DNA from 3 places in the Vibrio cortegadensis genome. Region 1 is predicted to be linked to each of the others. Evidence: predicted binding sites of a transcription regulator. Region 1 holds the regulator's gene; each other region holds the start of a gene.

Region 1 (7,139 bases):
CATTTAGTTGAGGCGGGCTCTGACTTCTTCTTAATGCCATCTGAATTTGAGCCTTGTGGCCTCAATCAGATATACAGTATGGCTTATGGAACGCTGCCGATTGTTCGTTCAGTTGGTGGGTTGAAAGATAGCGTTGTTGATTACGATAGTTCTCCATTTGACGCAACAGGATTTAGTTTCAGTGAGCCAAGCTCGAATGCATTGCTGCTTGTGATGCTACGATCTCTGCTGGTTTATACACAACAGCCTGCGGAAATTAAACGTGTTCAGTTACAAGCCATGAAACAAGAGTTCTCTTGGAGTGAAGCGGCGAAAACCTATCTCGCTATGTATCGAGACGCTCTATAAATAAAGGTGAAGGCGTGATGGCGTCTTCACTTTATTTCTATAATGTGGTGCTTATCGATAGTAATATCATTAAATTAGCTTATAAGACCGCTAATCTCACACTTTTTTACCCTAATAGCTAATATCTGACATTAGCTAAACTCCAATCCGCTTGATCTGTGTTAATCTTCCATTCCACTTTTAAATCCCATTGATATATAGCGAACCTCCTAATTTATGACTGAGTCTCTTTTATTCCATAAAACTTATACTCATCCCACAAGTGAAGAATGGGTGGTGTTTGTGCATGGTGCGGGCGGAAGTTCATCCATTTGGTTTAAACAAATCAAAGCGTATAAAGCTCATTTTAATCTTTTACTGATTGATTTGAGAGGACACGGAAAATCGAATCAACTTCTGAAAGAGCTGATCAGTAATCGGTATACTTTTAAAACGGTGACTATGGACATCCTTAGAGTATTAGATCACCTTAAGATCCGTTCAGCACATTTTGTTGGCATGTCGCTAGGGACGATTATTGTTCGAAATATCGCGGAACTTGCCACCCATCGTGTTCGTTCTATGGTGTTGGGTGGTGCCGTTACTCGTCTTAATACTCGATCGCAAGTACTGGTGAAGCTCGGTAACATGAGCAAGCACATTATCCCTTACATGTGGCTGTATAGCCTTTTCGCTTACATTGTTATGCCGCAGCGAAATCAGAAAGAGTCGCGCAACCTCTTTATCCGAGAAGCTAAGAAATTATGCCAGAAAGAATTTAAACGCTGGTTTATGTTGACCTCTGAAGTTAACCCTTTGATGCGCTATTTTAAAGACAGTGAATTACCCATCCCTACACTTTATTTAATGGGTGAGAAAGACTACATGTTTATCCAACCGGTAAAAGAGATGATTGCAGTGCATGAGTCGAGCGAGTTGTGTGAGATTCCCGATTGTGGGCATGTATGTAATGTCGAGCGACCTGAGGAGTTTAATAAGCACTCTATAGAGTTTATTCAAAAACAAATTAACGAGTAGATTATCGGGGAAGAGTACTACTCGTTAACGGTGCGAGTTATATTTATAGAGCTATCATTGCTTAGTAGTTAAATATCGCGGCTATGACTACAACTCCAGCAAACTCCAAATTGCGGTTCATTCTCATTATTACAGTGCTGACAGTGCCATGAATGTTGTTGGTGACTACTGCATTGTTGCTGGTAGTCATCAATAATGGCTTTCGCTTTTAGTGCTTGTTCAGGGTTGTGTAACCAAATATAAGCATCTGTATCATCATTTAGTGGTAACTCGCCACGAAGACCAAACAACCCCTCACCTCGAACTTCACAGTCGATGCGTTCGCTCTTCAACCATTCACACACGATATGCGCTTCAGTTGGTGTGCTCGCAATAAATGCTTTCATGATTCATTCTCTGCATGAGTTGTCGGTTTAAATTTTGCCATTAACCATTTTGCGATGATAGGAAATAGACCGAGTAGTGCAAATGACGCCAATACGGAGGGTGAAACAATGCCAGAAAGCGAGTCTATTTCGGCAAGCTGTGTGCCTGCATTTAGGTAGACCATGGTACCAGCGAGCATACCTAATTGACTAGTTAGGTAGAATTTTAAGGTGGTGATTGGAGTTAGGCCCATCAATAGATTAATTAAGAAAAATGGGAAAACAGGGATCAAGCGTAATGAGAAGAGATAAAACGCCCCATCTTTTTCAACACCATTATTAATCGCCTCTAGTTTGTCTCCAAACTTACTTTGCACCCAATCTCTTAATAGGAAGCGACTGCTCAAAAACGCTAACGTTGCTCCAATTGTGCTAGCAAAAGAGACCAAGAACAGGCTAAACCAGAATCCAAAAAGAGCAGCGCCTAAAAGTGTGACGACAGCGGCTCCCGGAATTGAAAACGCGGTGATCAATACGTAAGCAAGGAAGTAAATTAGGCCAGCAACGACGAAGTTGTTTTGGATATATTCGTTGAGTACGGCTTGTTGGGCTTTTGCGTTTTCAAGGGTTAGGTATTGACCAAAGTTAACGCCTAAAAAAAGAACAACAGCGACTAAAAGGATACCAATGATTAGTTTTTTACTCATGGAAGAAGCTCCTTGCAAACGTTTATGGGAACAAGTTTATGGAAACAATATGACAAATGTTTTATCGACTTACAAAGATAAGACAGGGAAGCGAGGAGAAATATTTCATATAAATCAAAGAATATAAAAAAACCGCAGCAGAAACGCGGCGGTTTTTTTGATGTGTCGACTAGTTTAGGTCGCTGATTAACTCATTTCGCCTTTCTTGCGGAACGACTGACCAATGAGTGCCATTTATTGCGCCCTCAAGAGCCCATAACAGCTCAACGCTGACAGATGATGAGTGAGTTTGTCTAATTGCTTGGAAAGCGGTTAGAGAGCCTTTGCTGTGCAATTCTTCAACTGTTGCGATACCCGCTTTTTTAAGCATGCGCTCGGTAGCAAGTCTAAGATTAGGTAAATCTTTTAATCGATTTGGCTTAGCCGATGATTGCTGGCTTTTTTCTTGCTGTGCGAATTCTAATGAAGCAACTGCAGTTTTTAAGATTTGCTCAGGTGTATCCCAGCAATTTTCAGGCAAAGCAAAATACTTAGTAACAACGGGGAAACCACGCTTTTTGTAAATGTATGGCTGATAACCTTGTTCTTGGAATTGCTTAGTTGAATCTTTATCAGCACGAATATGTAGTTGATCATTAACTACTAGTGCGAACATTGTGTCATTGGCAAAAATACCAAATCCACCAAACATTGAGCGGGACTTGATAGCGCCAAGTTGCTCAAATAACTTCATAGAGTCTTTTAATACTGGTTTATCCATGCTGTATAGTCTCGGTGTAAAGGATTACGCCACCAAATTTCAGGTCCGAGATAATAGCTAAGTGATGCAAATGTACTGTCAACGAAACGTTAAACTTTGTTTGCATACTTGCCATCGGTAACCCCGCTACCTACCAAATGGTTTAGGCCGGAGGCTTTGCGTCCTATTTTTTCAAATAGTTTGCCCTGTGCGTGACACTCATAGCATATAGGAAAATATTGAATAGGTATCACATTTTAGGTTTTAAAATGAGACATTGGTCCAATAATTCATGAGCTTGATGTGGGTTGAGTTGCAGTTTAGGTGTTGTGAATGCGCACTGATTAATACGCATTCATTTGAGTATTTTAATTAAATAAGTTTTTTTACCGTATCCCGAACTACGATTTCAGGGTGCATTTCAAAGATGCGTTTATCGTGCTCTTTGTCTTTGATTCGTTCCAATAAAATCTCAAATGCAGTTTTACCAACACGTCTTTTTGGTTGGTGGACTGTAGTTAGTGGTGGAGAGAAATATTCTGCTAATTCAATGTTGTCGTAACCAATAACAGAGATGTCGTCAGGGATTCTAATCCCTTTCTGCTGCAAGCGGCTCATCAATCCTAAAGCCATTGTGTCATTGAAACAGAAGACAGCCGTTGGGCGATTTTCCATATTCACAATTTTATCAGCAGCAAGTACTGCAGTATCACATTCAAAATTGCCTTCGATGATCCAATCTTCATTCACATCAATATCGGCACCCTTGAGAGCTCGTCGATAGCCTAAAATTCGCTCTTTACATGCAACCTTATCGAAATGACCACTTAAGCATGCAATATCGGTATGACCGTTATCAAGCAAGTACTTAGTCGCAAGGTAAGCGCCTTCTTCAGAATTATCGATGATCTTATCGGCTTGCGAACTTTCAGGGCCCCAGTCCATGATCACTTTAGGGATATCAGAGTGACGATCTAACATCTCTTTTAGCTCTTCAGTTAAATCTGAACACATGACTAACATGCCATCAACACGCTTTTCGGCAAGCATGCGGATATAATCACGCTGCTTTTCGTAAATTCCACCAGTATTACAAAGAATCAGCGTGTAGCCCTGTCGATAACAGTAACTCTCAACGCCATCAATTACTTCTGAAAAGAATAAATTGGTAGATTGAGTCACGAGCATACCAATGGTGCGTGTGGTATTACATTTTAAACTTCTCGCAACGGCACTTGGAGCATAGTTTAATTCGTCTACCGCTTTCATTACCTTTTCTTGAGTCGTTTCAGCAACAAATCGAGTTTTGTTGATGACGTGAGAAACGGTAGTTGTGGATACGCCTGCTAAGCGTGCGACATCTTTTATTGTAGCCATGGTGTTATCCTGTCGAGGTGCTACTTAATACAGTGGTTAACTCATATAATAGTCAACCAAGTAGCGTAAATACTATCTCTTAATAGCAATTGCCGATTCACGTTACTTCACATCGTGAATCATCGAGAGATAGCAAGGTATTAAGAAACACAAAAACCGCCTTATATCAGCGGTTTGCATTTGTAATCATATTTTATCGTTTGCGGTCACAATTTTAGACCGCAAACGCTTCACTGGCAATGGATATTGGACCAGTTTAGTGGGTGTTGTCACATTTAATTATAAGAGGGTCAATACAAAACTACCAAGTGAAGTGAACCTAGTCTCACTTGATAGTTTAAAATGTGATAAATAACCACGAATTACCGATGGGAATTATAAATTTGAGAGGTTATTCGCCTGTTAGGTATTGGCAATCTAATTGGCAGAAGGCGACTAATACTTGAGCTACGCTTGCATAAAAACCAAACTCATCATATTGATCGCATTTAGCACTAAACTGTGGGATCCAAGAAAGGATATGAGTTTGAATGAAAGATTCTTGCTCAATTAATGCATCATCAAGGTGTTTCTCTTGCTCAAGCTCATTTGAACGAATAATTAAATTACCTAAAAAGTCGAGTTCAATGGCAATGTGGTCTGCTGGTTCATTCAATGATTCACTCACTGCAATGCCGTGCTTTGACATTAATGCTGCCATCTCTTGAGCCGGAACATCATTCAATAAACCTTGCTTTCCAATGTACATAGAAGCGTATGGAAGAGCGGCGTTCTTATCTGATTTTAAAAATAGATCACAATAGTCAGCGGAAAGCTCTAATTGAGCGTCTTCACGGTTTTGTAAGCGATTAAGGGCGTCAACTAACTTGTCTATTGAAGGTTTAAGTGTTTCGTTTTCACCTAAGCCAGTCAGAAAAGTGCGAATCTCTTGAGAGTTATAGCTGTCTAACTCTTGTTGAGTTAACTCTTTTGCGAAAAGGCTAGATAGCCACCAGTAAATCTCTGCACGCTTTTCATTGAATGCTTTTGTTTCGATCATCGTTATTGCTCCGAGTATTATTCTCACTATAGTCTAACCAATAAAAATGAATAACAGTAACTACATTAAATAAGAAAAGTGACTGAATATGACTAAATATTAACGCGTGAGCTATGCTTGTCTTGAATCAAGAAAAAATGATCTTTCCTGATTTTAAACCATCTATTGCTAGAAATATTACTATTTATGAATAGAATAGTAAGCATAGACGAAATAACTAAAAGAAAAGGGTGTAGATGAGCTATCACGTATTGGTCGTTGAAGACGATGTAGTAACCCGTAGTAAACTTGTTGGTTACTTCCAGAATGAAGGGTATGCCGTAAGCGAAGCAGAAAATGGCGCTCAAATGAGAGAAGTACTACAGAGCAATCTTGTAGATTTGATTATGTTAGATATCAATCTACCTGGAGAAGATGGCTTAATGCTAACTCGTGAATTACGCAGCCAATCGGATATAGGCATTATTTTAGTTACTGGACGCACGGATAGCATCGATAAAATTGTAGGCCTTGAAATGGGGGCTGATGATTACGTGACTAAACCCTTTGAACTTAGAGAGCTTTTAGTTCGAGTTAAAAATTTATTATGGCGAATTTCGGCAGCGCGTAACGCATCTAGCGTGGCGGTGGCTGAGTGCGAAAATGAAAACTTAGTTCGTTTTGGTGAATGGACGTTTGACATACAACGTCGCGCATTAAGCAAAAATGGCGAGCCTGTAAAACTGACGAAAGCAGAATACGAACTGTTAGTTGCGCTGTCCTCATACCCTAACCAAGTATTGAGCCGTGAGCGTATCCTGAATATGATTAGCCATCGGGTTGATGCTCCAAACGATCGAACTATTGATGTTCTTATTCGTCGAATGCGTGCCAAAATGGAATTTGATCCTAAGAACCCGCAAATTTTTGTAACGGTTCACGGTGAAGGTTATATGTTCGCTGGCGACTGATATTACTCACAGTAACAGATTGATATAAAAGAGCCGAAGGTATTCCCTTCGGCTTTTTTGTTGAGGTCTATTTTGGAAAGGGACGCTAGCATAGCGTTTAGAAGATTAATGTAAGGTTTATCGCCTCTAGAGTGATTGAACGGGTTTCGGTTCCATCTCTTTATAGTCCCCGTCAATCAAATCTCGAGCTTTTTGCCAAAGTTGTCCCATCGTTTCATGCCAATAGCGCTCTGTTTGTTCCAAGTATTTGGCTTTAGGGGCGTATTTTTCCCAAGGTTGGTTAATGTTGTCATAAGCAAGGTAATTAGTTGGAGCTGGAAAAGGGGTGATACCTGCTTGATTAAATTCATACAAGGCACGCTTCATATGGCTTGCAGACGTCACTAAAACCATTTTCTTCACCCGAACAAAAGCCGCCGCTTGTCTTGCTTCTTCCCACGTATCTTTTGCTGTTTCTAACAGAATGATATCGGGTTTAGCGACACCTAATGCCAGCGCGACTTTTGCCATCATCCGGGCATTACTAAATTCAGACCCACCGGCATAACCAGAAAGAATCAATTTCGAGCCAGGGTATAGGCGCATAATTCGAATGCC
Region 2 (7,139 bases), 1.2 Mb from region 1:
CAGAAGCGAATATTCGAATTGGCAGTAGCGATGAAGATCTTGCGGCACGCGCGGAAATACTGGCACTCAAAGCTAATTGGAATAAGGCGATTCAATACTATAGCCAAGCGAGTCAACTGGCAGAATTAGGCAGTTTAAAACAAGCAAGGTACGATGCACGAATTGATCAGTTGATGATTCAACGAGATCGCTTCATTGCATTGTAAAATAAATAATTTATACAAATAACATGCACTTATTCAATGACTCAGCTGCTATGAATAAGTCATGATGAATAAGTACGATAATAATAATTAAACTAGGAGAAAAACATGCCAGTCGTCATTTACCACAACCCAAAATGCTCAAAAAGCCGTCAAACACTCGCTCTATTAGAAGAGCAAGGCATTCAACCTGAAGTGGTAAAATATTTAGAAACGTCATTTACCATTGATGATTTAAAAACACTCTATTCACAACTCGGCTTTGCATCGGTTCGTGAAATGATGCGTACAAAAGAGGCGCTATATAAGGAGTTAAACCTAAGTGATGAATCTCTATCCGATGACGAGCTGTTTGAATCCATGGTGAAAAATCCAAAGCTATTTGAACGTCCAGTCGTGGTTGCGAATAACCAAGCAAAAATCGGACGCCCACCAGAACAAGTCCTTGAGATCATTTAAGATTTATTAAAAATGAATATTAAAATTCTCATCTTATACTATAGCCGCCACGGCAGCACGTTATCGCTCGCGAGACAAATCGCACGAGGCGTTGAATCGGTTCCCAATTGCGAAGCCGTTCTACGCACAGTGGCCGATCTTAGCGATGATGTGCAACAAGCCAATGACCCGATAGCCTCCCTTGACGAACTTCGTCAATGCGATGGCTTAGCATTGGGCAGCCCAGTTTGGTTCGGAAACATGGCGGGCTCAATGAAACACTTTTGGGACAGCACAACACCACTATGGATCAGCGGCGATCTCATCGATAAACCAGCATGTGTTTTTACGTCCTCATCCTCGATGCATGGTGGGCAAGAAACGACTCAGCAAAGCATGCTATTACCTTTGCTGCATCATGGTATGCTGATTTTGGGGATCCCCTACTCTGAGCCATCTCTACACACGACTCAAAGCGGTGGTACCCCTTATGGTGCGAGTTCTGTCTCCAGTAACTCGTCATTAACGAAAGAAGAGATAGAACTCGCGCAATACCTTGGAAAACGCCTAGCTAACGTCGCTCGCAAACAAAAGGAGATTGTATAATGTCGGAGATGTCATCCAGAACACGACAATATCGGTATTTAGCTCTATTTAGTAACCTCTTTCTACTTGCTTGGGTCGCATTGTGGCAGCTCTTCATTTCCCCGCACCCAGGTCTGTCGAACACAACTCTAGCCATTGCGTGGAGTATTCCGCTGCTACTTCCTCTTCCAGGCATTCTGGCTGGCAAAGCTTACACCCACGCATGGGCAAATTTCATTCTCATGCTGTATTTCCTGCATGCTTTAACCATCTTATATGTTGATGGCGGTGAGCGATGGCTAGCGCTGATCGAATTAGTACTCACCATGCTATGTTTTGCTGGGAATATTCTATTTGCTCGCGCAAGAGGCAAGGAGATGGGCTTAAAGCTAAACCGTCTTTCTGAAGTAGAAAAGCAAGAAAAAGCGAAATTTAACCAGGACTAACTCTCATAAGTTAAAGCCCACTGACTAGTAAAAACTCGCAGATTGACTCAAATATAGAGACATCGATAGAAAAAGAGCCCACTAACATCGCTAGCGGGCTCTTTTCATGACCATCTCTTATTCATAGCAGAAGAGAGTGGGATAACACTATCTATCTATCCATTCGAATACGATAACAGGCTCACTTGGCTGAACATCTTCGGTTAAGCTAACTTGATCAGCTATAAAGGCTTCGTTGTCATTAGTGGCTACTACTGCTGATTCAACAACCGCGGTTTGAGGAAGCGTTTCTTGCGCAAGGCTAGTGCTTTGATCCGTCGTTTCCTGAGTTAGAACAGGCGCAGTCTCCACCACGTCAGACTCTGACGTAAATGCCGCAACTTGCTTAATGTTAGTCATCTCTTGCTCAAATTCACTTTTCGATGTTAATAAGTGAACACGAAATGTCACTTCATCGCCTTGAATCTTAAGGATATCGATAGAAGCTACTGAGTTTAAAGACTTCAATTGGTTCTCTAGATGAAAGAAACTGACCGCACTCTTAATATTGATGAATTGCGCTAAAACAGATTCAGAAGATTCACTTGCAACATTCACAGCACTTTTTGTCGCGTAGTACTGACTCACCTGATCAATCAACTGAGCACTAATTTCAGATACTGAACCGTTTTCCTGACCAAAGACAGGTGAACGAGGAGAAGAAGAGATCGCTTCAGGTTGCTGGTCATACAGAGTCCAGCGCAATGAATTACCTTGAGCGCGCAATACTAAGACCGCATCAACAGGATAACGTTGGCTGGCTAAACTGATTGGTGAAACAAAACCGCCCCACAGGTCAGAAACCGCGATACCAGTAATATCATCAAAATCCCCGACAGGAACGGTAATAGGTAGGCCACGAGCATCCGCTTGTTCTCGTATAGACGTAATCAATGCAGAAGGTGAATGCTCCCAGCTAATGATTCGGTCATAATTTTGCTCTTCTACCAACCACACCAAAATATTGGCACGACTCTCTGGCCAATAAGGCAACTGAGCCTGAGTTAATAATGCGCGTAATTGTGGACCATTAAATGACATTTTTAGCGTTTGTTGCTGATCAAGTTCGCCATACCCCATTTGAGTTAAATACTGCGCACTCTGCCTTAGGGCTTTACGAACCACTTCATTTTCAAGTGCCACCGTCGAACCTGTCGCTCTTACAATAACTTGTTGCAAGCCTTGAACACGAGCCACTGTTTCCGCATCCTTCTCTTCATTATTAATAACGATTTCAGAACGATACAGATCCACTTGAGTCAATGCATAAGTTGGCAAGGATAGTAATCCCATAAACAGTAGAGCGAAGTTGCGCATAGTAATCCTAAAAATTAGTACTTAAGCGTTGATGATAAGCAACTATGAATGCAGGAGCAAGACAACAACTTCAGCGCTAGGTGAAAATTTGCACCTTTATTGTCGATTATCTCAACAAACATTAACTTTTTTTGCTATTTGCCAGTTTTTTTTGATCAAAACACTAAAGCAATCGTTTGCAGAGTGGTAGAATCCTGCAAATTTTATTTTCAGACTTACAGGGATACCAAATATGAAAAATGCAATTCAAGGTGCACAAATGCTATTTGTCGCCTTCGGCGCATTAGTTCTTGTTCCATTATTAACAGGGTTAGATCCAAGCGTTGCTCTATTTGGCGCAGGCGTTGGTACACTTTTATTTCAATTTATCACCAAACGTACCGTCCCGATTTTCTTAGCTTCTTCTTTTGCGTTTATTGCACCAATCATGTTCGGCATTCAAACTTGGGGAATTGGCGCAACCATGGGTGGCTTAATGGCCGCTGGGGTTGTGTATGTATTGATGGGTGCTTTAATCAAGGTGAAAGGCGTAGAGATCATTCATAAGATTCTTCCACCAGTTGTGGTTGGCCCAGTGATTATGGTGATTGGTTTAGGTCTTGCACCAACAGCGGTAAACATGGCGCTAGGTAAGAGTGGCGATGGCGCAATTCAACTTATCGATGGTAGCGCGGCATTATGGATTTCGAGTGTGTCGCTGTTCACGACTATTGCAATCAGCACTATCGGTAAAGGCTTTCTTCGATTACTACCTATTGCTGGCGGTATCTTAGCGGGTTATGTCTTAAGCCTATTCTATGGCGTAGTTGATTTCACTCCTGTTGCACAGGCATCTTGGCTTTCAATGCCAAACTTTACGTTCCCTGAATTCAACATCAACGCGATTTTATTCATGATCCCTGTCGCCATTGCACCAGCAGTTGAACACGTAGGTGATATGCTCGCAATCTCTAACGTAACAGGTAAAAATTACCTTAAAAAACCAGGTCTACACAGAACCATTGCTGGCGACGGAATTGCGACAATTGCAGCCTCTATGGTTGGAGCGCCACCGAATACAACTTACAGTGAAGTCACTGGTGCAGTAATGCTGACCAAAGCATTTAACCCTGTCATTATGACTTGGGCGGCGATTACCGCGATTGTTCTTGCACTTGTTGGCAAACTTGGCGCGCTATTACAGACCATTCCTGTGCCTGTTATGGGTGGTATTATGATTCTGCTATTCGGTTCAATTGCAACGGTTGGCCTTAATACTCTAATCAAGAACAATGTGGATCTGCACAAGTCTCGCAACTTAGTCATCGTTGCTGTAACGCTAGTCTTTGGTATTGGTGGTATGGCTCTGGGTGTAGGTGACTTTAGCCTACAAGGCGTAAGTTTATGTGGTATTGTCGCAATCCTACTTAACTTAATTTTGCCCCATGAGATGGGTGAAAACCATATTGTCGATAATGCTCAAATGGAAGAGAGTGAGCGTTAGTTTTCGCTGAAAATCGAATAAAAATCGAGCACACAAAAAAAGCCATACCTTAATCGGTATGGCTTTTTATTTTCTAATCGATTTTAAACCCTACCAAGGTAGAGATTATTTAGTACCGAAGATCTTATCGCCTGCATCACCTAAACCAGGAACGATGTAACCTTTATCATTCAATTTTTCATCGATTGCAGCAGTATAAAGCTCTACATCTGGGTGTGCTTTTTTAAGCGCTTCAATGCCTTCAGGAGCCGCGACAAGTACTAGCACTTTAAATACCTTACAGCCTTGTTCTTTCAGTAGATCTAAGGTTGCAATCATAGAACCGCCAGTCGCTAACATTGGATCAACAACTAATGCAATGCGCTCATCAATGTTTGATGCTAGCTTGTTGAAGTACGGTACTGGTTCTAGTGTTTCTTCATCACGATAGATACCAACAACACTAATACGAGCACTTGGCATATGCTCTAACACACCATCCATCATGCCAAGACCAGCACGAAGAATAGGAACAACCGTCACTTTTTTACCTTTAATTTGATCCACTTCAACAGGACCATTCCAACCTTCAATTGTCACACGCTCTGTCTCAAAATCTGAGGTTGCTTCGTAAGTCAGTAGGCTACCCACTTCAGTTGCTAGCTCGCGGAAACGCTTAGTACTAATGTCACCTTCGCGCATTAGGCCAATTTTATGCTTAACTAGCGGGTGTTTTACTTCAACAACTTTCATTTCCATCTCCGGTTTTTAGGCAATATTTAAATAAACCTTCAGATTATACATCTTTCCATGCAAAGTTTCAGAGAAAATCCCCAGCAAAACTGTGTCAATTATGAATTTACAAAAGGCTAATAACTTATTCTGTGTTTCATAAAAGAGTGAAAATACTTCGGTCATTTGAGCTCATGCCTTGATAGATCAATAGGTGAACAGTTTCAACGGAAATGACAAATAAAAAAACTTGCGCAAACGTTTGCTCTTTGAGTTTAAGCACTGGTAGAATAGCGCCGTTTTCACATCTAACTTAAGACCGAGGACTGTCCCGTGAGCGGTAATAACTCTTCTTTAAGCTACAAAGACGCAGGCGTAGATATCGATGCAGGTAATGCACTAGTTGACCGTATTAAAGGTGCCGTAAAACGCACTCGTCGCCCAGAAGTGATGGGTGGCATTGGTGGCTTTGGTGCCCTTTGTCAACTTCCAACTAAATACAAAGAACCCGTACTAGTTTCTGGTACCGATGGCGTTGGAACTAAACTCCGCCTTGCTTTGGATATGAAAAAACATGACACCATTGGTATTGATCTAGTGGCGATGTGTGTGAACGATCTTATCGTTCAAGGTGGTGAGCCTCTTTTCTTCCTAGATTACTACGCAACTGGAAAACTGGACGTTGATACGGCAGCTGATGTTGTGTCTGGTATTGCGGAAGGTTGTGTCCAAGCTGGCTGTGCTCTAATTGGTGGTGAAACCGCTGAAATGCCAGGGATGTATGAAGGCGAAGACTACGACGTTGCAGGCTTCTGCGTTGGCGTAGTAGAAAAAGAAGACATTATCGATGGCACTAAGGTTGCCGCTGGTGATGCGCTTATCGCTGTCGGCTCTAGCGGCCCTCACTCCAATGGGTACTCTTTAATTCGTAAAGTGCTTGAAGTCTCTGGTGCTGATAAGAATGAAGAGCTAGAAGGTCGCACAATTGGCGAACACCTTCTTGAGCCAACAAAGATTTACATTAAGTCAGCACTAAAAATGATTGCTGAACATGATATTCACGCTATCTCACACATTACTGGCGGCGGTTTTTGGGAAAATATCCCTCGCGTACTACCTGAAGGCACGAAAGCTGTCATCGATGGTAAAAGCTGGGAATGGCCTGCAATTTTTAGCTGGCTACAAGAGAAAGGCAATGTGGACACATTTGAGATGTACCGCACGTTCAACTGTGGCGTAGGTCTTGTGGTTGCTCTACCTAAAGATCAAGCCGATGCAGCTGTGGAACTTCTCAAAGCGGAAGGTGAGAATGCTTGGGTTATCGGTGAGATTGCCATTGCCGCTGAAAATGAAGAACAAGTTGAGATCAACTGATTCATTTCAAATCATAACTTAGTTTAATGAATGAGGGCTCTTGAGTCCTCATTCTGCTATCTAGCCTATAGAAAACCCTATAATTTCTAAGTACATTGTCTATCTGACATTCTAACGTTGAGCCAACAGCATGAAAAATATTGTCGTTTTAATTTCTGGTAGTGGTAGTAATCTACAAGCAATATTAGATGCTTGCGAATCTTCAATCACCGATGCAAAAGTGTGTGCGGTATTTTCCAACAAGCAAGATGCTTATGGTTTACAGCGAGCAAAAAAATCGGGCGTAAGTGCGCATTTCGTTGACCCTCTCAACCATGATTCAAGAAAAGAGTTTGATCATGAGTTAATGTGCCAAATTGACGCTTACCAACCGGATCTGATCATTCTCGCGGGGTATATGCGAATTCTGAGCCGAGAGTTTGTCCAGCGCTACGTAGGAAAGATGCTGAACATCCACCCTTCCCTGCTTCCTAAATACCCAGGCTTACATACTCATCAACGCGCCATTGACGCACAAGATAAAGAACACGGAACAAGTGTTCA
Region 3 (7,139 bases), 790 kb from region 1:
CTAAAAAACAGGTAAAATGTCTGACTCTTCAAAATAAGCGGATGTTAACAAGCAGTAGATGGATAAGAAAAAAGCCCTAAAGAAAATTGCCAAATGCCTAGAGCTTGGAAATTCAGCCAACGTCAATGAAGCAGCTAATGCCATCAAAATGGCTCATGCCTTGATGGTTAAATATGGCTTGGATAAGGATGATATTGAATTTATCAAAATGGGCAAAACTCAGTCCAGTCACCTTCTACCTGCTAATGTCAGTTCGACTATTTTACGTGTGATCCGCGGTATCAATACTAGATTCGGTGTCGAAGCCGTATTACTTAATCATAAAGGTCTGAAACGCGTTGAATTTATTGGTGAAGCTGACCGCGCTATTTTTGCAGCCTTTGCTTTTGATATCGTTTATCGTGAATTGAATGAGCATACTGGTCAGTTCCGAAACAGTTTTTCTGGTTCAGGCACAAGTAACCTTGAAGTGACTCGTCGAGTGAATTCCTTTGTTTCTGGTTGGGTTGAAGGTGCACTAGAGAAACTTCCTATTATTACGCCTGATGAAGAGTCTGCGAATAAGATCAATAATTACATTGATAAAGAGTTTGAAAATATCGATCGCGAAACCTTCAAGCAGCAATTAAGAGAAGCGATGAAAAATTTAACCGCTGATTATGAAGTTGGATTAAAGAAAGGCCGTAAAGTCTCTGTCAATCGTCCGATTAATGGGGCACAAGAACTCAAGAGACTTAAGTAACGGCACTCGCGATAAAATGTTAAGATACCGCATGCGATTCAGTTCATACTTTAGCTGAATCGTGCGTGATTACTTACCCTGACTATAAGAAGCCTTATTTAATGAAACGTTATTTGCTCATTTTTGCTTTTCTCTTCGTAAGCCTAACTTGCAATTTAGCGTATTCCAGCACTGATAATATCGCCCTTCTGACAGCCAAAGCGAATCAAAACGATCCTCAGGCTCAGTATAACCTCGCTCAATCTTACGCTTTAGGCGTCGACACCGAAAAAAACATCGACACAGCATTTCATTGGTATCAGCAAGCCGCAAAAAGTGGCCATAAAGCCGCGCAGTACAAATTAGCTCAAGCCTATGAACTCGGGGAAGGCACCACGATAAACCTTGAACATGCACTTCGCTGGTACACACAACTTGCTCTTGAGGGGGATAGCAAAGCGCCTTTGAAATTAGCGAGCCTATTTGAACGTACTAACGTTGATATTAGTGAACTAGATATGGCTGAAATCTGGTACCAAATTGCGGCAGACACCCTTTCCGATGCTAAGTTAAACACTCAAGCGGAGGATGGCTATTATCGAGTATTAGAGAGACAATTCAATACTCAAAGAGCCAAGCAACTCTCTTCTATTGACCAACTTGACGCTCAAATTGACCCCATCACTCTGGATATTCCTCAAGATGAACAGGACCTACCTGAAAATTCTGATAGTTGGTCATTTAAAACGTTCATGAACCAACTCAATATTTTTAGCGGTGACTCCAGCATTTTCATATATGCCCCTTGGCTAATTATCGCCATTCTCAGTCTAGTATTGATCATGGCAGTGAAACGCAATCGTCATGATCAAACCAATGAATTGATGGAGCAACAACTGAAGCTTCAGGAAGAACTAAAAGCTAAAACCTTTACGATAAAGCAGCTTAAGCGCCAACTAGAGACGGTATTTCGTGAATTCAAAAAGCATCAGAACTCTTCTAAAAATCAAAAACTGAATATTTCTTGCGCTATATTTGGCTTTACCCCATCAAACATACCCGATGAGAAAAAAATCAAATTACGCTTTAAACAACTATCAAGAATTTACCATCCAGATATGAAAGGCAGTGAAGAAGAGATGAAACGCTTAAATGGCGCTCTTAAAATAATTCTCCACAATGTTACAAAAAAGTAACAAATAATCAGAATTATCATGTCCAGCTTTCTCTATCTCCTATAAATATTGGCTTAGCAATCGATCTCCCTCTCAAAAATACGTAACAAACAGTTAACTTCATTGTACTATGTATGTCATAATGCACGCCGAAAATGACACCTGAAAACAAAAAGGTGGGGAGAAGATAATGTTCAAAATTGAAGGCGTTTGTGATTGGTGTAAACAGCCAGCTCTACTCGCGAAACATGATTATATTGATGGGAAACACCATCACTCATGTAAAGACTGTAATGCAATGGCAACACTGGATGTACGCCAATTCAATATTGAAGAACAGCAGATGCTCGCACAGCTTCAAAAAGCATCTTAAAGCATAGATAACTGATCGTTGCTCAAAACAGAAAATGGATAGAAAGCGCCGCGTACAAGGCGCTTTTTTGATCCCCCAGCATAAATTTTCAATCACTCTTAATCTAGGCAAACGCTTTATGCGCCAGTTCCCTCTATCTATAATAACGACTGAAAAAACTACTGTATAAGTCATTACTTACACTGGATAAACTCCCTCCTATTTACGTTATTAACTACATCTCGCGTTAACACCTCTCGATACACTCAAAGTGTGAAATAAAATAAACCCCTTAAAAATCAACAAATAATAATTAATGTCGAAATTTAGCTTGTGATCGGAGTCTATAAATCCATCAATTAATACTTGATCTTCTCCCTCAAAATAACTACTGTATAGACATACAGCATGTATAGAAGGACAGTGCCATGACTCCAGTATTTATGATTCAGAAAGCTTTAGCTCAAAAAACTTTGACTCAACAAGCAATGACTCAAAAAGCGATGACGCCATTAACGTTTAACTTTGACACTTTTGATCATCACGCTCATATTACCTCTATCAACTCTGTGCCAACTCAAGCGACACAGTTTTGGAAGCGTATCTCTGAGCTCTCGCATCAAAATCAATGGATACTTTTCACGGCTCAATGTCCGCGCCCTTCCATAAAGCAACTCACACGATTTAACACTTGCAGCAGCAAAGTGATTCATATGAAGGCTTCTAGCTACCAGTCTGAGTTTGAAATCGCAATCAAAGCGATTCAATCAGGTAATGCGAGTGCTGTTGTCGTTAGCAATAATATTGATGAATTTGGTCAACGCCAACTCAACATTTTGGCTAAGAAGCACCAATGCGAAGTGTTTTTTACTGAACATTCATCTCAGGTATTGCACTAATAATTTTGGTTTACCTCATGAACACAGCCCTGTTTGACTAAATTATTTCGCCTCCTTTATCGGAGGTTTTTTTTACTTCCACCAACACTTAGCAAACGTTTGCTTTTTGCTGGATGGAAATTAATTTTCTGGTATGATGCATCCAATAACGATGCCTACTAGAAACGATGCCAACTTGAAATGACGCCTACTAGGTATTTTCTCCGTGTGATGTTTAATAAAAGATAGGAATGTCTAATGAGCTTCGCTGACCAAGTTCTTGCCGTAAATGATGACCTCCCAATTCGTACCAATAAACCTGTTCATAGTGGAAAAGTACGCTCTGTTTATTGGTTGACTGAAGAAGACAGCCAACGATTAATCAAAGAAAAAGGATACAACGTCTCACCGGACGCTCCACTTGCGATTATGGTGATCAGTGATCGTATTTCTGCATTTGATTGCATATGGCGTGGCGAGAATGATTTGAAAGGTGTTCCAGGGAAAGGTGCCGCTTTGAACGCTATTTCTAATCACTGGTTTAAGTTATTTAAAGATCATGGCTTAGCGGATAGCCACATTTTGGATATCCCTCATCCATTTGTCTGGATTGTCCAAAAAGCGCGCCCAGTTATGATTGAAGCTATTTGTCGCCAATATATAACCGGTTCGATGTGGCGCGCCTATGCCAACGGTGAACGAGAGTTTTGCGGTATTGAAATGGCAGATGGCCTTGAAAAAGATAAAGCCCTACCAAACTTGCTTATCACGCCATCAACTAAGGGGATTCTTAAAGGCATTCCTGGTGTTCCAGAAGCTGATGATGTGAATATTACACGTAAGAACCTTGAAGATAACTTTGCCGACTTTAATTTCAGTAAGATTGAAGACATCGCTCAGTATGAAAAATTATTGAAAGAGGGCTTCGGAGTAATAAGTAACGCTTTAGCTCAAGTGGGGCAAACATTTGTCGATACCAAGTTTGAGTTTGGTTATGTGAATGATGCGCAAGGCATTGAAAAACTGATTTATATGGATGAAGTCGGTACTCCTGACTCTTCTAGAATTTGGGACAGCAACGAGTATCAACACGGAAAAATTGTTGAGAACTCTAAAGAGGGTTTCCGTCAGTTTTTACTCAATCACTTCCCAGATCCTGACATCCTTCTTAATAAAAACAGGATGCCTGAAAGAGAAGCACTTGCTCGTGATAATGCGCTTCCACTTGATGCATTAATGTCGGTATCTCGCACTTATATCGATATTGCGGAAAAAGTAACGGGGCAAAAAATAGAGTTAAGCGATAATCCGAAGCAAGAGATCATTGATATCTTAAGCAAAGAGTACAATCTTATTGATTAGTCCAATCTAAGCGATTCTGGTAAAAACAAAAAAAGAGCCATCATTTGGCTCTTTTTTAATGTTCAATTTTCACATCTCTACGTTTACCGAATAAGCACCAATGAACTTTGTTTATGTGGCATTAACTCATGTTCAGCGATTCAACTTAGTCACCAGCCACAAACTAAAGAGTGATGTAAAACTCATCTGGCGACGTGTTATTGATAACCAGTTGGCCGCGATCTTCAATATGCTTAATTTGCTCTTTCTCTAATGGGTAAGGCATTACGACTTTCAGCTCTTCAATCCCTTCAAGTTTGGCAAGTTTCGCCAAAGTGACAATATTGGACTCATCGCTTTTACGTGAGGACATGGATTTCAGTGCCATTTCCCATAAACGATCTTCTGGCTTGGTTAGCTCTTTGATGTTGTCACGCCAAACAATTCCAAATATCGGAGCAAACGAGCTCATTGCCTCTAAAAACGTCCATTTTTTACTGCACGAAGCACCAAGAAACGATGTGTAGTCAAATAGTACGCTCGCATCTTCCTGTTTATCCATAATGTCCCCCGACATAAACGCAACACGATATGTTGTGGTTAATATCAACCAATTCCCCCTATATAGCAATAGGATATAAAAGAACGGTCTTTTATACCCTCTCAACCATTCAAAAGGAAATATGAAACGCAAGCTTCTAACATAATTCACACATTAATTTCAAATATGCGCTTAATTGATTAATATTATGCAGAATAAATAAATACAAATTCGCCATATGTTTACTCCCCATATAAGTTGCATCTATTTATTACCGAACATCGACGACTCGACTCACTTTCTTATATTGAATTCGCCAACCTTTCCACGTTGGTAGCTCCCACCTTTTTGGATCGCCCTTTCTAGACCCTCGCTGATATATCACTTGTATCAACTTCTTCGAGACATAATATTCAACCGTTAACTGAAGATCAGCCAAAGCGATACTTTGAGGGTATTGGTGAGCAAAATCATCAAACTCCCAGTAAGGAATGCCTTCAAATGTAAAGTCACTGTTGTCGAAAATACATAGCTCTTCAACATCCTGAATCTCAAGTTCAGTGAGTTGGTCAATAAGCCACTGCTCAAAAGTAAGTTCATCATGGGTCGAGTGCTGTGCATCAAGTCCTAGCTCTACGTATAATTTCCATAGGTTGATCTCCATTCGCCGTTCGTCAGCGAGCCCGATGAGCCACTCATTTCGATTTACCGCATCAACAATTGGCTTTAAAAGCAGTTCTCCTTCTGGCATCACTTGCCGAGTCGTCAATAGGCGTCCTGCGTATCGCAATTCCATCTCCGTTAGAATTTGATTTTTTCCTGAGCTTTGTTCGCCACTTTTTACCACCGTTGTTTCACCCTGAACCCAATCCCCCAATTCAAGCTCAATTAACAAGCTAAGCGGAACTGGTAGCATAACGGTTGCTAAATTTAATGTTTGCTTAACGCCTCGCCCTGGAATGCTATGGGTATCCATCACAATGGCGGCCTCTGCTTTGTCAGAAAATCGACTATGCCTTCCTACCGCTACTTCCATCTCTCCATTTGCCAATGCTTGGCGACGTTTTTCTCTTCGAACGAAAACCAACTCCGGATGTAATTGAGCAATGCTAGTTAGAAATAGATGACGGTCATATCGCGAAGCAACGTCAAGCTGTGGCAATTCAAACGCCTCTCTCATTTGCTTAGACAGTCCCTTTGCCTCTTTTAGCGCTTCTTGTTCAACCTGAATCGAATCAAAGGTTCTCCCTCTGACTAGGTTAATCAATATTTCACCATCGCAATGATGAGGTTCCTGTTTCTCAATCGGTTGGTCATCATCCTGATGAGGTTTGATTTGATAAATCGCCGCAGGAACCGATAGTGCGGCTGCCAGATCAACCATCACTTCTTTTAATGCTCTTGATGGCATTCTAGTGACGAGGTCGGCATATAGAGCATCTATCGGAAGCGGTGATAAAATTGTCCCATGCGGTGTAATCTTACCTTCGGAATCGATGGCTTGCATAAGTCGCAATTTTTCCGTCGCAGAGGCCATGGATTTAGGTGGTAGATCGTCTAAGAATGACAACTGATCTAACGAATATCCACAACTCGCAGCCGTAAGCATAGGCTCAACTAACTCTTCTCGCTGTAATTCTGGTGGCGTCATACTTTCTAACGCGGCATGCTCTCCATACAATCGAATACACAGCCCATCCATTACCCGCCCGGCTCGACCTGCCCGCTGCTTAGAGCTCGCCTTTGAAATCGACTTTAAACTTAGAGTGGTGCGTCCATTTCTCTGAATAGTCCGCCGCTCAAGCCCAGAATCAATCACGGTTGAAATATTCGGGATGGTTAACGATGTTTCAGCCACGTTGGTTGCCAGCACCACTTTCTTTAGATGAACATCTGAGCTTTCAGAGTCACCACTATTTTCTGAATCATGAACCTGCAATGGTTGAGCGTTCAAGGCTAATTTACGCTCTTTATCTGAAACGGAGGCATGCAACTTCACAACAACACAGCCAGCAATACTTTGTAGCATCTGAGCACATTGTGTGATCTCTTTTCTTCCAGGTAAGAAGACCAAAATATCACCCGGACTTACTATCAGCTGTTTTTTAACTTCATCGACAATTCGATTCTC

Evidence for each region. The regulator PurR, encoded in region 1, represses purine synthesis genes. The targets are predictions, from matches to a motif close to TNANGNAAACGTTTNCNTNA.
Region 2: a site for PurR is predicted at 5,473-5,492, ahead of purM (phosphoribosylformylglycinamidine cyclo-ligase). Genes of this name have one in related genera too.
Region 3: a site for PurR is predicted at 3,235-3,254, ahead of OCV39_RS05380 (phosphoribosylaminoimidazolesuccinocarboxamide synthase). Genes of this name have one in related genera too.

The regions. Positions count from the first base shown of each region.
Region 1 covers NZ_AP025472.1:1,961,451-1,968,589, reverse strand. Annotated here, with positions in the region: gene glgA (glycogen synthase GlgA) at 1-348, shown strand, start outside; gene OCV39_RS09280 (alpha/beta fold hydrolase) at 565-1,365, shown strand; gene OCV39_RS09275 (DUF2007 domain-containing protein) at 1,434-1,751, opposite strand; gene OCV39_RS09270 (TVP38/TMEM64 family protein) at 1,748-2,437, opposite strand; gene OCV39_RS09265 (TfoX/Sxy family DNA transformation protein) at 2,607-3,197, opposite strand; cyclic di-GMP riboswitch class I at 3,311-3,392, opposite strand; gene purR (HTH-type transcriptional repressor PurR) at 3,549-4,553, opposite strand; gene torD (molecular chaperone TorD) at 4,945-5,592, opposite strand; gene torR (two-component system response regulator TorR) at 5,829-6,542, shown strand; gene elyC (envelope biogenesis factor ElyC) at 6,669-7,139, opposite strand, start outside.
Region 2 covers NZ_AP025472.1:773,362-780,500, reverse strand. Annotated here, with positions in the region: gene bepA (beta-barrel assembly-enhancing protease) at 1-206, shown strand, start outside; gene arsC (arsenate reductase (glutaredoxin)) at 312-662, shown strand; gene wrbA (NAD(P)H:quinone oxidoreductase) at 675-1,247, shown strand; gene OCV39_RS03650 (DUF2069 domain-containing protein) at 1,247-1,672, shown strand; gene OCV39_RS03645 (DUF2066 domain-containing protein) at 1,820-3,028, opposite strand; gene OCV39_RS03640 (uracil-xanthine permease family protein) at 3,261-4,511, shown strand; gene upp (uracil phosphoribosyltransferase) at 4,617-5,243, opposite strand; gene purM (phosphoribosylformylglycinamidine cyclo-ligase) at 5,556-6,596, shown strand; gene purN (phosphoribosylglycinamide formyltransferase) at 6,727-7,139, shown strand, end outside.
Region 3 covers NZ_AP025472.1:1,173,806-1,180,944, reverse strand. Annotated here, with positions in the region: gene OCV39_RS05400 (DUF2786 domain-containing protein) at 59-742, shown strand; gene OCV39_RS05395 (J domain-containing protein) at 844-1,917, shown strand; gene OCV39_RS05390 (hypothetical protein) at 2,087-2,269, shown strand; gene OCV39_RS05385 (hypothetical protein) at 2,677-3,147, shown strand; gene OCV39_RS05380 (phosphoribosylaminoimidazolesuccinocarboxamide synthase) at 3,385-4,488, shown strand; gene OCV39_RS05375 (hypothetical protein) at 4,652-5,029, opposite strand; gene OCV39_RS05370 (helicase-related protein) at 5,280-7,139, opposite strand, start outside.